One region of the Serratia sp. UGAL515B_01 genome, then DNA from elsewhere that is predicted to be linked to it. Evidence: predicted binding sites of a transcription regulator. Region 1 holds the regulator's gene; each other region holds the start of a gene.
What was found. The regulator PurR, encoded in region 1, represses purine synthesis genes. The targets are predictions, from matches to a motif close to CANGCAAACGTTTGCNTG.

Region 1 (6,773 bases):
TATCAACATAGGCGAAACGTTCACCACAAGCTGAAAGTGTTTGAACCGCCTGTGCGGAGAAACCGCAATTTGGTAACTTAGGTGAGCCTTTCATATACAGCAGGATCGGGTTGGTTGAAATCTGCTGCTGGATTTTTTCAATCGTTTTCATTCATTGCTTCCTCAAAACCACATCATGGCTAAAACATGCATCATATTGACTTATTGTAGCTGTAGGTAGAGGGCAAGAAAACACCATCTTTTGAAGGGGTATCTTTTTGTTACAGATACGTTGCGAAAAACACATCTATACCCAAAATAATTCGAGTTGCTTGTAGGCAACAAGATCGCGAGTCGCCAAGAGCATAGCCCACTATGCGACTGGTGCGAACGGACATAGCCAACACCCAAGCAACTTGAAGTATGACGAGTATAACCGGCTAAAAGATAGACTCGGAATAACATTGTTAACTCTAACATATCACTATTATATTCTGACCTTTACAAGACAATTAATAATAAAAAGAATGCCCCTATTAGTGATATCCAACTCATCATTTGATTGATTTTATAATAAAATTTAATCTCATTAACGTTTTCTCACAATATGGATTAATATTTACAAGTTAAGTTCTGTTTTATATGGCGAATTTAAGGAATACTGTCTTTCATTCAATATATGTTTCGGGGTCAAGGTTGGTAACATCAACATGCGGTTAATTATCACGCTTTTTGTACTCTTTTTCGCACAGCTATTCTTTAACCTGGCACATGCTGCGCCAAAAGCACATGTTTCTGCTGAGCAGCCTAGAAGCCATGTCAATGATACCAAGCCAAATGAACGCAAAAGAAAGAAAGTGGATAAAAGCAGCAAGAAGGTGAAGATGATACCCCCGCATAAAACGGCAAAAACAAAAAAGCTGGCAGTGAAAGCAAACAAGAAAACCAACAGCGTAAAATCAAAAACCAAAACGAGCCAAACTAGCAAAGTTAAACCCAACCCGCCGAAAAAAGAGCATAAAAAAGCTTATGGACGCCATCGTACAAGGGGATTTACCACCAAGAAAATGGCAGTACATGATAAAACGTTGAAACTAACTCCAGCACACAAAAAGCGTTTTCAACATGCCAAGCAAACTGCGTTGACAAAGCTGATGCACCAAATGGGCAAGCCTTATCGTTGGGGCGGTACTTCTCCTACCACTGGGTTCGATTGTAGTGGCCTGATTTATTACGCCTACAAAGACGTGGTTAAAATCAAAATACCTCGTACCGCTAACGAAATGTACCATCTGCGAGATGCAGCACCGGTCAAACGAAGTGAGCTAGAAAAGGGTGACTTGGTCTTTTTTCGTATCAACAACCGCGGCACTGCCGATCATGTTGGTGTTTATCTCGGGGACGGTAAATTTATCCAGTCTCCCCGAACTGGCGAAGAAATACGCATCAGTCAATTGGATAATAACTATTGGCAAAACCATTACATAGGTGCTCGCCGCGTAGTCACACCTACAACCATTCGTTGACATTTATACCCAAAATAATTCGAGTTGCATGTAGGTGGCAAGTCTGAGAGTCGCCAAGAGCATAGCTCACTCTATGACGGGTGTGAACGGACGCAGCCAACACCCATGCAACTTGAAGAATGAAGAGTATATACGACTGAGTTTAAGGCTCAGCCAGGATGTCTCCCCTTGCCCACACTTTAGACAATTAACTGATTTGCACGCTTTGGACCTTTTTTTCAGGTAGGAAGTTGTTAAGATTGATAACCACAGAATAACTATAACAACTCAGTTTCCTCCCTCAGCTAATGGGCTGGCGGTATCGGAAGAGAAGAAAAGTGCTGTATAAAAAGGAGAAAGCAATGTCGTTTGAATTACCTGCATTACCGTATGAGAAAAATGCCCTTGAACCGCATATTTCTGCAGAAACGCTGGAATACCATTATGGTAAGCACCATAACACCTACGTGGTTAACTTGAATAATCTGGTGAAAGGCAGCGAGTTTGAAGGCAAGTCTCTAGTCGATATCATCAAGACCTCTAGCGGTGGCGTGTTTAATAACGCTGCGCAAGTATGGAATCACACATTCTACTGGCACTGTCTGTCGCCTCAGGGGGGCAATGAACCAACTGGCGTTTTAGCTGAGGCGATCAATAAATCCTTCGGTTCTTTCGCTGCTTTCAAAGAACAATTCACCGATGCAGCAGTGAAAAACTTTGGAGCAGGATGGACTTGGCTGGTGAAAAAACCTAATGGATCACTTGCGATCGTTAATACCTCAAACGCAGCGACCCCACTCACCAGTGAAGACAAACCTCTGTTAACCGTTGATGTTTGGGAACATGCTTATTATATCGACTACCGCAATGCGCGCCCAAAATACCTGGAAAACTTTTGGGCATTGGTTAACTGGTCATTCGCGGAACAAAATCTGACCCAATAGCAGATAGATGAACAAGTAAGCTCCCCCCGGCAAAGCCGGGGGTTTTTCATATGTGCCTATTAGCCTCTCTTGCCAGCCGCGCCCTAACAGACGCACTGTGATCTGACATTTGCATTTATGGATTACTTACAGCCCGTAACGCTTCTTGATGTAACCGTGGCGCTTCACTGACTCTCACCAGTATCGGACGCGATGTTGAGCCGTATTGTTCATTCAAAACAGCAAAACAATACTCAGATCCAAAACGAATTTTTGGATACACTTGCCTAAGCCATTAATGCCAAGACTAAAGTGACTATCGTAACCGACGCCGATTTTCAAAATACCTGGTTTAGCCATATTAACTCGTTAGGCTGGGATTTTATCGGTAGAGTGAGAGAACAGATCTTGCTACGGCTCGATATAACAAGTGATATCTGGTTGAAAAAATTGGAATTAATGGCCATATGCCACCTATCACCCTGCGTTTCTCTCCCTAGAAAACCTGCCTTCGGTGTTTAGGTGCAAAAACCATGTGATATTTACAGTTCCATCGGTTATGCGCTAAGCCCATTTTCGTCCCCCATTGGACCCCTTTTGATTTCTTGTTTAACTTTTGCAATTGCCAAACCGCAAGGTGTTTTAACAAATTGAAAGGGGGTCTTTATAATCGGCTTAAGGCTGAAAGCTTTACGACCCCCAGCCTAGCTCTGGGGGTTTTCTATAGAAAATAGCAAAGGTGCAACATATTGCACTTTTTATAATTTAAATCAGTTAGATACAGCAATGAGACCAAAGATGATAATCACTGCCAACGCACATACCGTAGTAAACAATGACATTTTCAAATTCGTATCCATAACGTAATTCCCTTGCAGATTTGTGCTCTCAAGCATAAAAGCCACACAATTAATACGTCAACTCATTTTCCTACAGTTCGTGATTAAAATCTTGTTATCATTTGCCGTCTTATAATACCGATTAGCTCTTCCACTTTTCATAAATATGCGACAAAATCCGCAGTTCACAACTGCGTACCCCAAGATGCCCCCTCCTGCTATAGGATCTTACGGCTTCAGCACTAAAAATCCCGTTTTTGCTTATCAGGGGATAAAATTTACGCAGGCAAACGATTAACATCATACTTACATGCTGTAACATGTGAGTTCAGGAGTCATTCTTTATATGGCAACGATTAAAGATGTGGCCAAGCGCGCTGGCGTTTCCACCACCACCGTTTCGCACGTCATTAATAAAACGCGTTTCGTCGCCGAAGAGACAAAAGCGGCCGTTTGGGCAGCCATTAAACAACTACACTATTCGCCCAGCGCCGTTGCCCGCAGCCTGAAAGTTAACCACACTAAATCGATCGGTCTGCTTGCAACATCAAGCGAAGCACCCTACTTTGCTGAGGTGATCGAAGCTGTTGAAAACAGTTGCTATAGTAAAGGTTATACTTTGATCTTGTGTAACTCACATAATAACCTCGATAAACAACAGGCCTACCTTGCAATGTTGGCGCAAAAGCGCGTCGACGGTCTGCTGGTTATGTGCTCAGAGTACCCAGAAAAGTTGCTGGGTATGTTGGAGGATTACCGAAATATTCCCATGGTGGTTATGGACTGGGGAGCTGCTCGTGGTGATTTTACCGATACAATTATCGATAATGCCTTTGAGGGTGGCTATCTGGCTGGTCGTTATCTTATCGAACGTGGTCATCGCGATATTGGTGCCATTCCCGGCCAGTTATCGCGCAATACCGGTGGTGGCCGTCATCACGGTTTCCTTAAAGCGCTGCAGGAAGCCAATATTGAGATCCGCGAAGAATGGATCGTTCAGGGTGATTTTGAACCTGAGTCCGGTTATAAGGCCATGTACAAAATATTGTCGCAAAAGCATCGCCCCACAGCCATATTTTGCGGTGGAGACATTATGGCTATGGGTGCAATTTGTGCTGCAGACGAATTGGGGCTTCGTGTACCGCAAGACATCTCAGTGATCGGTTACGACAACGTCCGAAATGCACGCTATTTTACCCCAGCATTAACCACTATCCACCAGCCTAAAGAACGTCTGGGAGAAATGGCTTTCACGATGTTGCTGGATCGTATTATCAGTAAACGTGAAGAATCTCAGGTCATTGAAGTCCATCCAAAACTGATAGAACGCCGTTCGGTGGCTGATGGGCCTTTCATCGATTATCGCCGCTAGCATGTCCCCCTTGATTAGACACAAACCAAAACGTGAGCTGCACAGTTTTATGAGCCCAACACGTACTATGATGGCCACAGCGCGGGAGGCAAGGACTCGACCACGCGGCACGCTTCCCTCTGTGGCTTGATGAGGGCTGCGACGCCCCACAGACATATAGCCTAATAATTGTTATCGGAGGCTTTCGAGACACCGGATACGCCTTCGTTCAACCACTCCTGATTAAGCGTTTCACTGTCTCCCAGATAATCTAATAACCAGGTCATTACTGGTGACTGCGCATTTTGCTGCCATGTCAGGCAACAGGCGCTAGGGGGGAATGCTTCTTGCAGTTGCAGAACAACCAGTTCACCACTTTGTACCCATGGCAGTACACAATGCGCGGGTGCCATTCCCACACATAATCCATTACGCAGACAATCCACAGCAGAAGCCCAGTCCGGCACGGTAAGGCGTCGTTGGTTATCCAGCGCCCAAGTTACACGTTTCGGCAAATTTCGTGACGTATCCTCGAGCAATAGTGAGGGATAAGGCCGCAGCTGATCGTTACTCAGTGTGCCCTTTAGCCCCGCTAAGGGATGGGTTGCATTTGCCACACACAACCAATTCACAAAGCCCATATCGCGAAAAGCAAAACCCCCACCAACCGGCACTGCTCGTGTTGCACCGATAGCCATCTCTGCGCGCCCATCAGCCAGTGCATCCCATACGCCATTAAACACCTCGTGTTGCACAATCAATTCAACATCCGAAAAATGACGATAAAAATCAGTGATTAACTGACGACTACGCTGTGGTTTTACAATAAGGTCGACCGCAATTCTTAACTGCCCGCGCCAACCGTTGGCAACTTGCTGGCACTGACGCCGGGTATCAAGCATTTTTTTGACAACCTTCCGGGCCTCTTTGATAAACAGGGCACCAGCAGGGGTCAATACAACATCACGATGACGGCGTTCAAAAAGGGACACAGCCAGCCATTGCTCCAACTGACGCACCGTATAACTTATTGCAGAAGGAACTCGATGAAGCTCTTGTGCAGCCGCACTGAAGCTACCCGTTCGCGCAACAGCATCTACGACATCAAGCGAGTATTCTGACCACATGATTTGCCTTCAAATTTTTTAACAACACCTTGCAAATATTACCGTTTCACAAGCAAAGATCCAGCCGAGTACACTTGCGGACGCTAAAACCTGCGACAATAAAAATTTAACGAGAAAAGCATGCGAAACTTTGGATTTATGTTTTACCTTGCAGGACTGAGTATGTTGGGGTACTTAGCAACCGATATGTATCTACCAGCCTTCGGCGCTATGCAGCAGGATTTGCAAATTTCCGCAGGCGCAATCAGCGCCAGCTTGAGTATTTTCCTTGCTGGTTTTGCTTTTGCCCAACTGCTTTGGGGCCCGCTATCCGATTATCTAGGCCGCAAACCGGTACTCTTGCTCGGCCTGACACTCTTTGCGTTTGGCTGTTTGGGCATGCTATGGGTGCAAAACGGAACACAACTGTGGTCTTTACGTTTTCTACAGGCAATTGGCGTATGTTCAGCCGCGGTGACCTGGCAAGCCATCGTAGTAGATCGTTATCGTGAAGGTAAGGCAAACCGTGTTTTTGCTTCCATTATGCCACTGGTCGCCCTTTCTCCCGCATTAGCCCCCTTGTTGGGTGCCTGGCTGCTCAATCACATGGGATGGCGGGCTATCTTTGCCGTACTGCTTGGCATAACGGCATTACTGCTCATTCCCACTCTATTGCTAAAAGATACCAGAATTGTGCCTTCAGCGGACAAAAAGGCCGGGGTGAGCTTTTTGCAGATTTTGAGATCCCCGATGTTCAGTGGCAACGTTATGGTCTTTGCCGCCTGCTCTGCCGGTTTTTTTGCCTGGCTGACCGGGTCACCCTTTATTCTCGGCAACATGGGATATAGCCCAAATGATATTGGTTTAAGCTATGTCCCACAGACTTTGGCTTTTTTGTTAGGGGGTTACAGTTGTCGGAGTGCATTAAGCCATATTTCTGGCAAAACACTGCTGCCTTGGCTGTTGTTAGCTTATGCCATCAGCATGGTCGCTCTCTATCTGGTCGCTACCCTGAGCAAACCAACACTGACAGCTTTGCTGATCCCTTTTTGCTTCATGGCATTAGTTAA
Region 2 (6,773 bases), 2.0 Mb from region 1:
CCTTGTACTACCGCAGAAGACCCCTTACCAGGTTCCCGTCAGTCCACGGAGGAAACGGCGCGCAGCGTGGTTTCGCTGCCGGCCAGTATTCGCGGCTCGGCTGTCTATCGGCATGGCGATCGTGCCAGCTTGGTACCCTCAGGGAACCGGCTGGATAACAGTTTGGTGTGTGAGTGTGAAGCGGTCACCGCTGGAGAGGTTCGCTATGCGGTGAACTCTTTGACCGTCAATAACCTGGTTGACCTGCGTCGCCGTACCCGTGTTGGCATGGGGACCTGTCAAGGGGAACTGTGCGCCTGCCGTGCTGCTGGGTTGTTGACGCGCTTTGAGGTCACAACGCCACAGCAATCTATCTCACAGCTCTCTCACTTTCTGAACGAACGTTGGAAAGGAGTGCGCCCTATCGCTTGGGGGGACGCCTTGCGGGAAAGTGAATTTACCAGTTGGGTATATCAAGGGCTATGTGGACTTGACGCATGCGGTGACCAGATGCAAGGAGCGGATGATGCAATTTGATACGGTCGTGATTGGTGCAGGATTGGCTGGTTTGAGCTGTGCTATCCGTTTGGCAGAACGGGGCCAACGCTGCGCGGTGATCAGTGCCGGTCAGAGCGCTCTCTATTTTTCCTCCGGCTCTCTCGATCTCTTGGCACAACTGCCTGATGGTACAACGGTGGCATCGCCGCTATCTGCCTTGCCTGCTCTGATGCAACAGGCTCCGCAGCATCCCTATAGTCTGATTGGTGCTAGTCAAGTGGCGACGTTGGCAACCGAAGCCGAACAATTACTGCAACGCTGCGGTATGCAGATGCAGGGCAATTGCGAACGGAATCACCTGCGTGTCACCCCATTGGGGACGCGCCGAGCAACCTGGCTCAGTCCGGAAACCGTCCCGGTTTCACCGCTCGGCGGCAAACTGCCTTGGCAAAATATCGCGGTGCTGGGCATAGAAGGCTTTTTGGACTTCCAACCGCACATGGCGGCAAGCGCAATGGTTGAGGAACAGGGTGTCACAGCAGAAGTGGCATTTATGAATTTGCCGATCCTCGATCGCCTGCGTAATAACCCGAGTGAGTTTCGCGCGGTGAACATTGCCCGTGTGCTGGATATGCCAGAGCATCTGGCGATACTGGCAGAAGAAGTGAAACGTCAGGCAGGCGAGGCGCAGGCCATCTTCCTGCCAGCCTGCCTGGGGTTGGAAAGTGATGAGCCGCTACAGGCACTGCGCCAGGCTACTGGCAAGGCGATTTGTCTATTACCGACGTTACCTCCTTCCGTATTAGGGATGAGACTCAATCAGGCATTGCGTCAGCGTTTGCAGAAATTAGGGGGGGTATTCATGCCAGGGGATACCGTATTGCAGGCGAGTTTCGACGGGCATCGTATCACCAGCCTCTATACCCGCAATCACACAGATATTCCGTTGCGGGCAGAGCAGGTGGTGTTAGCCAGTGGCAGCTTCTTCAGCAACGGTTTGGTAGCTGCATTTAATGGCATCCGTGAGCCAGTGTTTGGCCTGGATGTGTTTAGCAAAACCGAACGTGCCGACTGGTGCCACCCGGACCTGTTTGCCTCGCAACCCTATCTGCAATTCGGGGTGCGAACCGATCGCAGTCTGCGAGCGCTAAAACAAGGGGAAGCGATCGTCAATCTGTATGCTATTGGTGCCGTCACAGGCGGCTACGATCCGCTGAAGCAAGGCTGTGGTGCAGGAGTTTCACTGATTGGCGCACTGCACGCCGCCCAGCAGATCCTGGCCCAGGAGAAATCAGCATGAGCCAGTTAAAAGACAACAGCTTCGAGAGCTGCATCAAATGCACCGTCTGTACCACCTTCTGTCCGGTGGCTAAGGCGAATCCGCTCTATCCAGGGCCTAAACAGGCTGGACCAGACGGTGAGCGATTGCGGTTGAAAGATCCGGCGCTCTACGACGAGGCACTGAAATATTGCACCAACTGCAAACGTTGTGAAGTGGCTTGCCCCTCTGATGTGAAGATAGGTGACATTATTCAGCGTGCCCGTGCCAATTTCAGCCAGCACAAGCCGACACTGCGCGATGCCATTCTCAGCCATACCGATATTATGGGGTCGCTGTCGACACCGTTTGCGCCGATCGTCAATGCAACAACCGGGTTGAAGCCGGTACGCAAGTTGCTGGATAAGGCGTTGAAGATCGACCATCGACGTGAATTGCCCAAATACTCTTTTGGGACTTTCCGCCGCTGGTATCGTCAGCAGGCCGAGCGGCAACAGCACTATGCTGAACAGGTGGCCTTTTTCCATGGTTGTTTTGTCAATTACAACCATCCGCAGCTCGGTAAAGACCTGATCAAGGTCTTTAACGCCATGAATATCGGTGTACAACTGCTGAAGCGTGAAAAATGCTGTGGTGTGCCCTTGATTGCCAATGGCTTTATTGAGCAGGCCAAAAAACAAGCGAATGTGAACGCCAAATCACTGCATGATGCGGTATTGATGCAGGGGATACCGGTAGTAGCAACCTCCTCCAGTTGTACTTTTACCCTGCGTGATGAGTATCCGCATTTGCTGGAAGTGGATACTTCAGCAGTGCGCGAGCGTATAGAGCTGGCGACGCGCTATCTTTATCGGTTGATCAATCAGGGCCGTACTTTACCTCTCAAAAGGACACCATTGCGGGTGGTTTATCATACGCCGTGCCATATGGAAAAAATGGGGTGGACCGCCTATACGCTGGAACTGCTTAGGCAGATCCCCGGGTTGGAGCTGGTGGTGCTGGATCCACAATGTTGTGGGATCGCCGGAACCTATGGCTTTAAGTCAGAAAACTATGAAACGTCGCAAGGCATTGGCGCTTCGCTGTTCCGTCAGATTGAAGAGAGCGGAGCGGATAGGGTGATTACCGACTGTGAAACCTGTAAATGGCAGATTGAGATGTCGACCAGCAAGCGCTGTGAGCATCCGATGACTCTGCTGGCGCAGGCGTTGGTATAGGGCGCAGCACGCTGCGCCCCAGAGTTTACTTGTTCAGCTTCAGCGTGTGAATAATACTTTCTGCTTCACTTTGCGCCTGCTGCTGGTTATCGGCCGGCAGTGTGATCTGAATGGTCAGCAACTGGTTATCCAATGTGCCAAGCAGGATAGAAGAATAGGCTTTCTGGCCACCGCTGGCGATGATGCTGTCCAACTGGCGCATTGTCACCCCATTGATGTCAATGGCTTTATTGGTTATCACCTGTAGGTCTGCGTCGCGTGAGCGTTGTTGTTCTTCAAGACGTTTACCCAGGTTTTCCAGGTTATCTGTGGGATTATCCCCAAGAATAACGATCAGCGCGCGTTGACCAGTTCTGTCGGCGTAAACGTGCATATTATTAGCCTGATTGCCCAGCTTACCACTCTGGTCGGACATACCATTGGGGAGAGAAAAGGTCAGTTTGCCATTCAAGAGACTGACCTGTTGCCCCGCCAGTGTGCTGGCTGTCGCTTTCTCCACAGCCGCTTTGTTGTCCTTGGTTTCGCCATCACAAGCCGCCAAACCAAGCACCAACAGGCCGATACCCATTAATTTTGTTATTTTATGCATCAGGATTCCTTATCGCTTATTTGGCGTTCTTCTGCCGTAAATACCCGTCGCCCTTCAAGATCCAGGGATGTTGGCAGCCAACTTGGGTATAGCAACCTATTCTACACTGAAATACCAAGAGCATGATGTTACAGATAGTTGCTGGCTACCTTTTATATTCGTCATACTTCAAGTTACATGTACGTTGGCTTTCCTGAAAGGCTCTGTACCCTTGGGTCTCGCTGCGTTACCGCCTTCATGTAACTTATATAATTAACAAGCTGAACTAATTCAGTTGCAATTGGCTGTCTGGCTGACGTGAAGCCAAACGCTTGAGCAACATATTGAGCAGTACGCCATACATGGGTAGGAAAAATAGCAGGCAGATCATTACTTTGAAACTGTAATCCACCAGTGCGATCTCTACCCAGTTGGCGGCCATAAAGGCATCGCTGCTTTTATAAAACGCGATGAAGAAGAAGGCCAATGTATCACTGATGTTACCAAGGAACATGGCAGCAGCGGGAGCGACCCACCAGGTACTGCGTTGGCGTAGACGATTGAAAACATGGACATCGAGGATCTGGCCCAGCACGTAAGCCATGAAACTAGCAACTGCGATACGCGCCACAAGCAGGTTGAAGTGGGCTAAAGCGGCAAAGCCCTGCCATTCACCCTGAAATGTGGCAGTGGAGATCACATAAGAGATAAACAGAGCGGGTATCATCACGGTCAGGATAATTCTGCGTGCCAGTGGGGCACCAAAGATCCGCACGGTCAAATCCGTCGCCAAGAAAATAAACGGGAACGTGAAAGCGCCCCAAGTCGTGTGAAAGCCGAAGATGCTAATTGGCAACTGCACTAGATAGTTGCTTGATGTGATAATTGCGATATGGAATAACGAAAGCAAAACCAACGCTTTTGAGCGTTGTTGGTCGGTAAATGAATACATCATGTAGCCTTTTTAGGTTATGGGGTGAGGGAACCCATGTTTAACTGCGCGGCCGCATAATACGCGTTTGCGCAACCAATGCAACGGTTAAATTTAAAGCAAACGTTAACGTATCTTGCGCAGAAAAACTACTGGCGTAAACTATGCGTCAGCCAGGTCCGGCGATTATTCGCCGATCGTTTTTTGATCGAGAGAAATGCATGACTGATATTTTTGCCCAGGCAGACCAGACGCTTGACGCAATGGGGCTCCGCTGCCCTGAACCGGTAATGATGGTACGTAAGACCGTGCGCCATATGGATAACGGTAAAACATTGCTGATTATTGCCGACGATCCCGCCACAACGCGTGATATTCCAGGTTTTTGCCGCTTTATGGAACATACGCTGGTGGCGCAGGAAACCGATAAGGCACCCTACCGCTATCTATTGCGCAAGGGTTTGGAAGAGTAGTTGCCTATCAGGCCCATACGGCGATGGGCCTGCCAGAAAATCTACAACGATTAGCTGCGGTTCTTGAGTAACCGCAATGCGTTCGCGGTTACCAGAGCTGTAGCGCCAGAGTCTGCTAGCACAGCCAACCATAAACCGGTCATGCCAAGAAGAGTGGTGATCAAAAAAATCCCTTTCAGACCTAGTGCAATAGTAATGTTTTGACGAATGTTGGCGTGTGTGGCGCGTGAGATTTTGATCATCTCAGCGATGCCCACCAGACGATTGTGCGTCAAGGCAGCATCAGCCGTTTCCAACGCGACATCCGTACCGCTACCCATGGCAATGCCGATACTGGCTGCTTTCATCGCCGGGGCATCGTTGATGCCGTCACCGATCATCGCCGTAGGCTGCTGCCTGCACAGTGCACTGACAGCCTTCACTTTGTCTTCCGGCATCAATCCGGCGCGATAATCTATCCCAAGTTCATTGGCAATGGCTGCCGCTGCACGTGGGTTATCACCGGTGAGCATCACGCCATGGATCCCCAGTTTGGTTAATGCTGCAATCGCCTGCAAGGCATCGTTGCGTAACGTATCGCGCAGGGCCAGCAGACCGATAGGAATACCCTCTTCCAGCACGACAACCACTGTTTTACCCGCCGTTTCCAAGTGTTCAATACGTGTGGACCATTCGCTACTTAACTGATTTTCTCCTAACTTGCTTGGTGCGCCGATCAGGATGGTTTTACCTGCAACAACCCCTTCTACGCCGATACCGGCCAATGCACGGCGGCCATCGGCCAGTGGCAACTCAGTACCGTTTTCTAGCGCACGATTGATGATCGCTTGTGCCAGGGGGTGATGTGAACCCATTTCAACCGCTGCTGCCACGGCAAGCAATTGCTGTTCGCTGAGGCCATTAGTCGGTAGCACGTCGGTAATCGTGGGTTTTCCCTCAGTTAGCGTCCCGGTTTTGTCGAATGCGATAGTCCGTACCAGCCCCAATTGTTCCAAGGCTGCGCCGCCTTTGATCAGCGCTCCCCGTCGTGTCGCTGCTGCGAGCCCGGAAGTAATGGCGGCTGGCGTAGAGATGACTAACGCGCATGGGCAACCGATCAGCAACAGCGTCAATCCACGGTAGATCCACATTTCCCAAGGCTCAGCGAAAAATAATGGGGGCACCAAGATCACTGTGATAGCCAACAGCATGATGGCCGGTGTGTAGTAGCTGCTGAAGCGATCAAGAAAGCGTTCAATGGGAGCTCTTTTCTCTTCGGCTTCTTCAATTAACTGCAGAATACGATCTATGGCGCTTTTACCGGGCTCGGAAACAACCTTCATTTGCACCACCTGATCGACAGACAAACTGCCAGCGGCGATTTTCTCACCCAGGTGACGTTCAACAGGTACGGATTCACCGGTTAAGGCACTTTCGTCAAAGCTGGCGAATGGGCTTAACAACTCAGCATCGGCAGGCAGGCGAGCACCTGGGGCGATTTCTATCACATCGCCGGGGCGGAGATCAGCGACCGAAATGCGTTCGCGTTCGCCATTGCGGATCAATAGAGCATCCTCTGGCACCAGCGCCATCAAGGCTTTCACGCCACGGCGAGCACGGTTAGCCGCGTATGACTCCAGTAATTCTCCTACCATGAACAACAGCAGTACCATGGCGGCTTCAGCGGTAGCACCAATAAACAACGCACCGATAGCGGCAACGCTCATCAGCGTTTCTATAGCAAACGGTGTCCCTGAGCGGATTAGGCGTAGCGCCTTGCTGGCAACCGGTGCTAAGCCGACCAGCGTCGTTGCAATGAAGGCCACCTTGCCGAACTGTGGGTTGAATG
Region 3 (6,773 bases), 1.5 Mb from region 1:
GTTTTCCTCCGTATCAGCAAGCAAGCGCTCTTCCATTTTGTTGATACTTTGGATCCCTACTTCCGCAGCCATAGCTATCGCCATACGCTCTTCTTTTTTGCTGGTGCTTTTATCAACGACATGCACTCCGCGCAGCAGTGCAGGCAAGACCAATACGCCGACAATCAGCGACAGCAGGATAACCCCGGTGGCAATAAACACCAGTTGGTAACGCGCCGGGAAAGCAGTACCGTCACTCAGTAGCAACGGAATGGAGAGCACACCCGCCAGAGTTATCGCCCCGCGGACTCCCGCAAAAGAGGCCACCCACAGTTCACGGGTACTGTAATCGCCAAACAGCAACGGGCGTTTTTTCATAAAACGTTTGCTGGCGTTTTTCATCAACCACAGCCAGGTAAAACGCAACGCCAGCAATGCGGTATAGATAATCGCTACGTCAGTGAACAGATACCAGGTTTCGATGGTTGGATCTAACTCAGCTTGGAGGATGGAGGTTTCCAAAATCCCCGGGAGCTGAAGCCCCAACATGATGAAGACCATGCCGTTGAACACAAACTCCAACATGGCCCAAACGCTGTTGGCCCGCAAACGCATAGTCAGCGGTGCATTGCGGATCACCCCAGACTGGCTGATAGTCATCCCCGCGGCTACTGCAGCCAAAATACCGGAAACACCAATATGTTCAGCGATCAAATAGGAGGCAAAGGGCAACAACAGCAGGAATACAATCTGCGTTGCCGGATCGTCACCACTCCAACGGCTCATAACGCGCAGGCACTTACTGTACGTCCAGGTCACCGCAACGCCGGCCAACAGACCGCCAATCGCCACTTTCAAAAATTCCAGAGTGGCGCCACCAACGGTAAATATCATCGTCCCCATTGCTACCGCGATGGCAAACTTTAGCGAAACCAGACCGGAAGCATCGTTCATCAATGCCTCCCCTTCTAGTACGCCCATAATCGATTTAGGAATGCGCCCTTTGCCAACGATACCACCCAACGCAACAGCATCGGTTGGCGACAATACCGCCGCCAGAGCAAACGCAGCTACCAGAGGTATCCCCGGCACCATCAGGTAAATGAGATAACCGACACCCACAACGGTGAGCAACACCAGCACCAATGCTAACCCAAGAATTTCGCGCCCGTGGTGCAGGAATTCGCGCGTAGGGGTTTTCCATCCATCGGCAAACAATAACGGTGGTATAAACAATACGAGGAACAGTTCAGGATCAAAATCAACATGCAGCCCAAAATGCGGCCAGGCGAGCAAAGCCCCGATAACTATCTGTATTAACGGCAATGGTATCTGAAACGGTAATATGCGTGTTATCACCCCAGAAAGGGAGACCACCAAAATCAGAATGAGGATTGTAAAAAAGATTTCCATGCTTTCCTTAGACTCTACGGTTCAGAACATCAAAGCTCGCTGACAAAGTTAACGTCCAATAGTAAATCACTTTTTTCGTGGGATTAAAGCTTGTTTTACCTTATACCCTCTCTCTTATTACACGTGAGTGCCGTTGGTGGCTATTTAAGCGCAGGGCAAAACGTAAGCCACGCGGTAAAGTTTGCCAAATCAGCGGTGAACAACGCCAGAATAGGTTCAAATAGTCAGTAAAATTAAACTGATGGAAGAGGCACTTAATAATATAGGGCAAGAAGAAGAGGTAAAATTTGAGATAAGAATCGGGGCGCTACGCCAGCGCCCCGACATTGCTGATGAGTTAGATCGCCCAGCCACCAGCATAGAACGTAACCAGCGCAGCAGCAATCAACACCGTACCAATGTTCAGCTTACGCCATTCACCAGAGAATACGCGGCCAATCACCAGAGAGCTGAAACCCAACATAATCCCGGTAACGATGTTGCATGTCAGAACGATAAACACAGCGCATAGTAACCCGGCCATGGCATCAACGAAGTCGTTGAAGTCCAATTTAGTCACGTTGCTTAACATCAACAAGCCAACGTACATTAAGGCAGGCGCCGTCGCGTACACCGGTACCAAATAGGAAAGTGGTGACAAGAACAGGATCAGCAGGAACAAAATCCCCACCACCGTGGCAGTCAGACCTGTTTTCCCACCAGCCGCCGTACCTGCGGCAGATTCGATATAAACCGCCGCTGGTGCTGCTCCCACCAAACCAGAGAAGATGCTGCTCAAAGAGTCTGAAGTCAGCGCTTTACCGCCGTTGACGATCTGGCCATTTTTATCCAGCAGATTTGCCTGCCCCGCCACCGCACGAATAGTACCCGTGGCGTCGAACACCGCTGTCATCACCAATGCTAACACGCTTGGCAGCACCACTGGCTGCAAGGCCCCCATAATATCCAGACTGAATATTAATGAGTTACCGTCTGGTCCTGCCAAACTCGGCATGGCAAATAGGCCTTGGTATTTCACCGTTGGATCAAAAATAAGGCCAATGATGGAAATAGCGATAATCACCAATAGTATTCCGCCCGGTACGCGCAATTTTTCCAGGCCAAAGATTACCGCTAGCCCAAACAATGTCATTACGACAGGGAATGAAGTGAATGCTCCTAGCGCAACCGGCAAGCCATCCAGCGGGTTTTTCACTACCAAGCCAACCCCGTTTGCAGCAATCAGTAACAAGAAAAGGCCAATGCCAATACCTGTACCGTGCGCCACCCCCATAGGCAGGTTACGTAGGATCCAGGAGCGGATGCCAGTCACCGAAATAATGGTGAACAGCACTCCCATCAAAAATACTGCCCCCAGCGCCACAGGAATACTGATTTGCTGGCCCAGTACCAAGCTAAAGGCGGTAAACGCTGTCAGTGAAATAGCACAACCTATCGCCATTGGCAGGTTGGCCCACAAGCCCATCAGCAACGATCCCAAACCGGCAACCAGGCAGGTGGCAACAAACACCGCGGTTGGAGGAAAACCGGCTTTGCCTAGCATGCTTGGGACGACGATCACCGAATAGACCATCGCCAGGAAGGTAGTTAACCCTGCAACCACTTCCTGACGCACATTAGTACCCCGTGCTGAAAGTTGAAAATACCCATCAAGCCCGCCCTTTGGTGTGAAGGCATTATCCGCTTGAGATTTCGACATGTTGCTGTCCCCTGTTTTCATTGCCAGCCCCTAGGAAGAGGCCTGTTATTCTGCTTACGCATGCTCATTACGAAACCGTTTCCATCACGTTCACTTCCATACCTTTCAGTAACACGGCCAAATGACGCCATATAATATGGCAAACGTTTAACTCTCGTTGCGTGAAGCGGTGGATTGATGATGGCTTTACCCAAAAGATCTCAAATGAAACCGACGCTAATCAGATTTTAGATTTGAAAGGTATTTTTAAGGCAAACGATTATCTAGCCTTCTATACCGTCTGATCAACTAAAGATCGCGACATTGTATGTGAAAATTTATTGGACACGTGCGCTGACAATAATGCAGGGCTAGGCTGTTCCCCTCAATGATACACGAACACCCCTGGGGGTCATTTGCGCACTGAACAAGGCGTGAGTTGTGCGGTTTGATAGACCCAATAAGCAGCGAATAATGCAGCAATGCGCGGTTTGCGTGTATCTCCTGTTCATCCGTACTCGTCAAAGTCCAGGAAACCCGTGCTTGGTTAAAACAGCTCTAAGCCCCTACTAAACATCGTTATCGATGTCCAAGGAAAGGTTTATTCCGGCATAATAAATGGCCCACCCTGTTCCAGCGCTCGCTGATAGGCGGGACGAGCATGAACACGCTGCAGAAAATTTTGTAACTGCGGACATTCATCCAACCCACCTCGTCCAGCCATCGCCTCTAGTGGAAAACTCATTTGAATATCTGCTGCGCTAAACGCATTGCCGACAAACCAGGCACTTTTATTCAGGTGTTGCTCAAGATAGTTGCGATGGGTAGCAATCTGTTTATCCAAATACCCCTTTTGTACGCCTTTGCCAATAGCACCTGCAAGCGGACGGATCACCCATGGGACGGGTGGGAGTCCTAACCGGTTGAGCACCAGTTTCATTACCAACAGAGGCATTAACGAACCTTCAGCATAATGCAGCCAATAACGATACTCCTGACGAGCACGGAGATCGGTCGGTTTGAATACCTCCTGTTCATCATAAACTTCCTGCAAATACTCAATAATGGCCCCCGATTCCGCGAGTGTAAGATCCCCATCAACGAGCACGGGAGACTTTCCTAAAGGATGGATTTTTTGCAATTCCACTGGTGCAAGCATCGTAAGGCTGTCGCGCTGGTAACGCTGGATTTGATACGGAACACCCAATTCTTCCAAGAACCATAGGATGCGTTGTGAACGGGAATTATTGAGATGATGAAGGGTAATCATGGGTTTTCTCCGGTAACAATACTTGCATTAAAGGTAGTTGCCTCCTGGTCTCCTGCCAAACCGGTTTACCTCAGACACGATCATCAATTTATTTGAATGAAACACTCAAAACACCTCGATTTTCTATTGGCTATATTTAGCCTAGTATTTAACACATCGAGAGGATACAGCCTCTCACCTAATATAAACTCTGAGGATTTGACCATGAAAAACATCAAAATTTTTGCTACTGCTTTTATTCTAGCTTCTGCTTCTTTCGCTAGCATTGCCGCAGACCAATTAAGCAACCAGCCCGCTGCTGGCGCACATAAAATCGGTGTGGTATCTGTAAGTGGTGCGAACAACCTGAGTGCTCTGGAAGCCGAACTGGCAAGCAAAGCCGAGGCAGCGGGTGCCAGCTCCTACCGCATTATTGCTGCTGGTGGGAAAAACAAAATGTACGGCACCGCAGAAATCTTCAACTGATCGTCAGCACATTCACTGACAAAATAAACTAAGCCCCGCGAGATAATGTTAACGGCGTTACCTCGAGGGGCTTTCTTGTATTTCAGACGGGGAAAGGACCAAATGATGTCATTAACCTCATCTGTGGTCTTTCTGGATACTGATATATTTCGCCTCTAACTCTTTTATAGAGTTAAAAAGTATCCTGAAAACAACGAAAGCGCTTTTCACACTTTTGTAGCCTACAAAAAACAGGAAAGCCCCGCATAACGGGGCTTAAGGACACTATACTTTACAAAAAATCTATGGCGTATTTTAGAACGGAATATCGTCGTCAAAGTCCATTGGGGGTTCATTACCGGCCGCTGGCGCGCTGTTTTGAGCTGGGCGGGCCTGCTGCTGGCCACCACCGCTGAACTGGCTGCTACTTTGCGGCTGCTGAGGCTGCCCCCAACCCCCCTGTTGGCCGCCTGCTGGCTGACCACCACCTGCCGGGGCTCCCCCCCCCTGACGGCCACCCAACATCTGCATGGTACCGCCCACATTAACTACGACTTCGGTAGTGTACTTTTCTACACCTGCCTGATCGGTCCATTTACGCGTCTGCAACGCACCCTCAATATAAACTTGAGAACCTTTACGCAAGTATTCACCCGCCACTTCCGCCAGCTTGCCAAACAACACAACACGGTGCCATTCCGTTTTTTCTTTCTGCTCGCCGGTCACTTTGTCACGCCAGCTCTCTGAGGTCGCCAGGGTAATGTTGGCAACAGCACCACCGTTAGGCATGTAGCGGACTTCAGGGTCTTGGCCCAGATTTCCGACCAAGATTACTTTGTTTACGCCTCTGCTGGCCATATTCAATCTCCTGATGAATCATTAAGTGGATAAAAACCACATTTTGCTTAAGCTGTGTGCCTTAATTACCGTGGTAACGTCGCAGCCCAAAAAACCGTCATCGAGACGGGGTGAATGACAGAATTGCCTTTGTTCAAGCCCGACATAGAATACAGGCTTTTGGCACGCACACCTTCAGACCGGGGCATTGCCACGTTGTTCACCACTTGTTAGGCCTACAAACAGCGAGGCTTCCATCTTGCCCTGCGCGTACATGACAACAAGCGCCGCTCGCGTGCAATTAAGGGACACAGCCTAGTCTAAACCGTAAATTGTAGCATGTCATACGCCTAGATTATACCTGCGAAGTTCCTTCCAAAATTGCTTCTACAATCGACCTCCTTACATATCCATACTGGATATTCATTCAGGTTTACTTGTGTCATAATTATGCGTTTCGTCCTGACAGTGTCGTTTTTGCGGGTAAAATCACAAATTCGCTCGTTAAGAAACGGAGACAGGCGTGGTGTATCATCAAGACGGGAAGTGTAAATGGACAATATCGAAGTTCGTGGTGCTCGAACCCATAATCTCAAAAACATCAATCTTATTATTCCGCGTGACAAACTGATCGTTGTTACCGGTCTGTCGGGTTCAGGCAAGTCCTCATTGGCCTTTGATACACTGTATGCCGAAGGGCAACGGCGTTACGTCGAATCTCTCTCTGCTTACGCGCGGCAATTTCTTTCGCTGATGGAAAAACCGGACGTCGACCATATTGAAGGTCTTTCGCCAGCGATTTCTATTGAGCAAAAATCGACCTCACACAACCCGCGCTCCACCGTGGGTACTATCACCGAAATCCACGACTATCTGCGTCTGCTGTTTGCCCGAGTCGGTGAACCACGCTGCCCGGATCACCATGTTACTCTGGCGGCACAAACGGTCAGCCAGATGGTGGATAACGTACTCAACCAGCCGGAAGGCAAACGCCTGATGTTACTGGCTCCAGTGGTAAAAGATCGTAAGGGTGAACACACCAAGACGTTGGAAAACCTGGCAGCCCAAGGATATATCCGTGCACGTATTGACGGCGAGGTGTGCGATCTCTCCGATCCACCTAAGCTGGAACTGCAAAAGAAACACACTATT

Region 2: the regulator PurR is predicted to act here: its motif matches at 4,589-4,606, upstream of OK023_RS18710 (7-cyano-7-deazaguanine/7-aminomethyl-7-deazaguanine transporter).
Region 3: the regulator PurR is predicted to act here: its motif matches at 3,228-3,245, upstream of OK023_RS15630 (NCS2 family permease).

The regions. Positions count from the first base shown of each region.
Region 1 covers NZ_CP109901.1:1,961,823-1,968,595, forward strand. Annotated here, with positions in the region: gene OK023_RS09025 (Grx4 family monothiol glutaredoxin) at 1-151, opposite strand, end outside; gene OK023_RS09030 (C40 family peptidase) at 690-1,505, shown strand; gene sodB (superoxide dismutase [Fe]) at 1,847-2,428, shown strand; partial or broken gene OK023_RS09040 (IS200/IS605 family transposase) at 2,907-2,981, opposite strand; gene OK023_RS19200 (YnhF family membrane protein) at 3,178-3,303, opposite strand; gene purR (HTH-type transcriptional repressor PurR) at 3,593-4,618, shown strand; gene punR (DNA-binding transcriptional activator PunR) at 4,780-5,724, opposite strand; gene punC (purine nucleoside transporter PunC) at 5,845-6,773, shown strand, end outside.
Region 2 covers NZ_CP109901.1:4,130,582-4,137,354, forward strand. Annotated here, with positions in the region: gene glpA (anaerobic glycerol-3-phosphate dehydrogenase subunit A) at 1-516, shown strand, start outside; gene glpB (glycerol-3-phosphate dehydrogenase subunit GlpB) at 506-1,777, shown strand; gene glpC (anaerobic glycerol-3-phosphate dehydrogenase subunit GlpC) at 1,774-2,973, shown strand; gene OK023_RS18705 (DcrB family lipoprotein) at 2,999-3,562, opposite strand; gene OK023_RS18710 (7-cyano-7-deazaguanine/7-aminomethyl-7-deazaguanine transporter) at 3,828-4,493, opposite strand; gene tusA (sulfurtransferase TusA) at 4,694-4,945, shown strand; gene OK023_RS18720 (zinc/cadmium/mercury/lead-transporting ATPase) at 4,996-6,773, opposite strand, start outside.
Region 3 covers NZ_CP109901.1:3,462,993-3,469,765, forward strand. Annotated here, with positions in the region: gene OK023_RS15625 (Na+/H+ antiporter) at 1-1,392, opposite strand, end outside; gene OK023_RS15630 (NCS2 family permease) at 1,730-3,091, opposite strand; gene OK023_RS15635 (glutathione S-transferase) at 3,672-4,340, opposite strand; gene bhsA (multiple stress resistance protein BhsA) at 4,545-4,805, shown strand; gene OK023_RS15645 (single-stranded DNA-binding protein) at 5,100-5,642, opposite strand; gene uvrA (excinuclease ABC subunit UvrA) at 6,174-6,773, shown strand, end outside.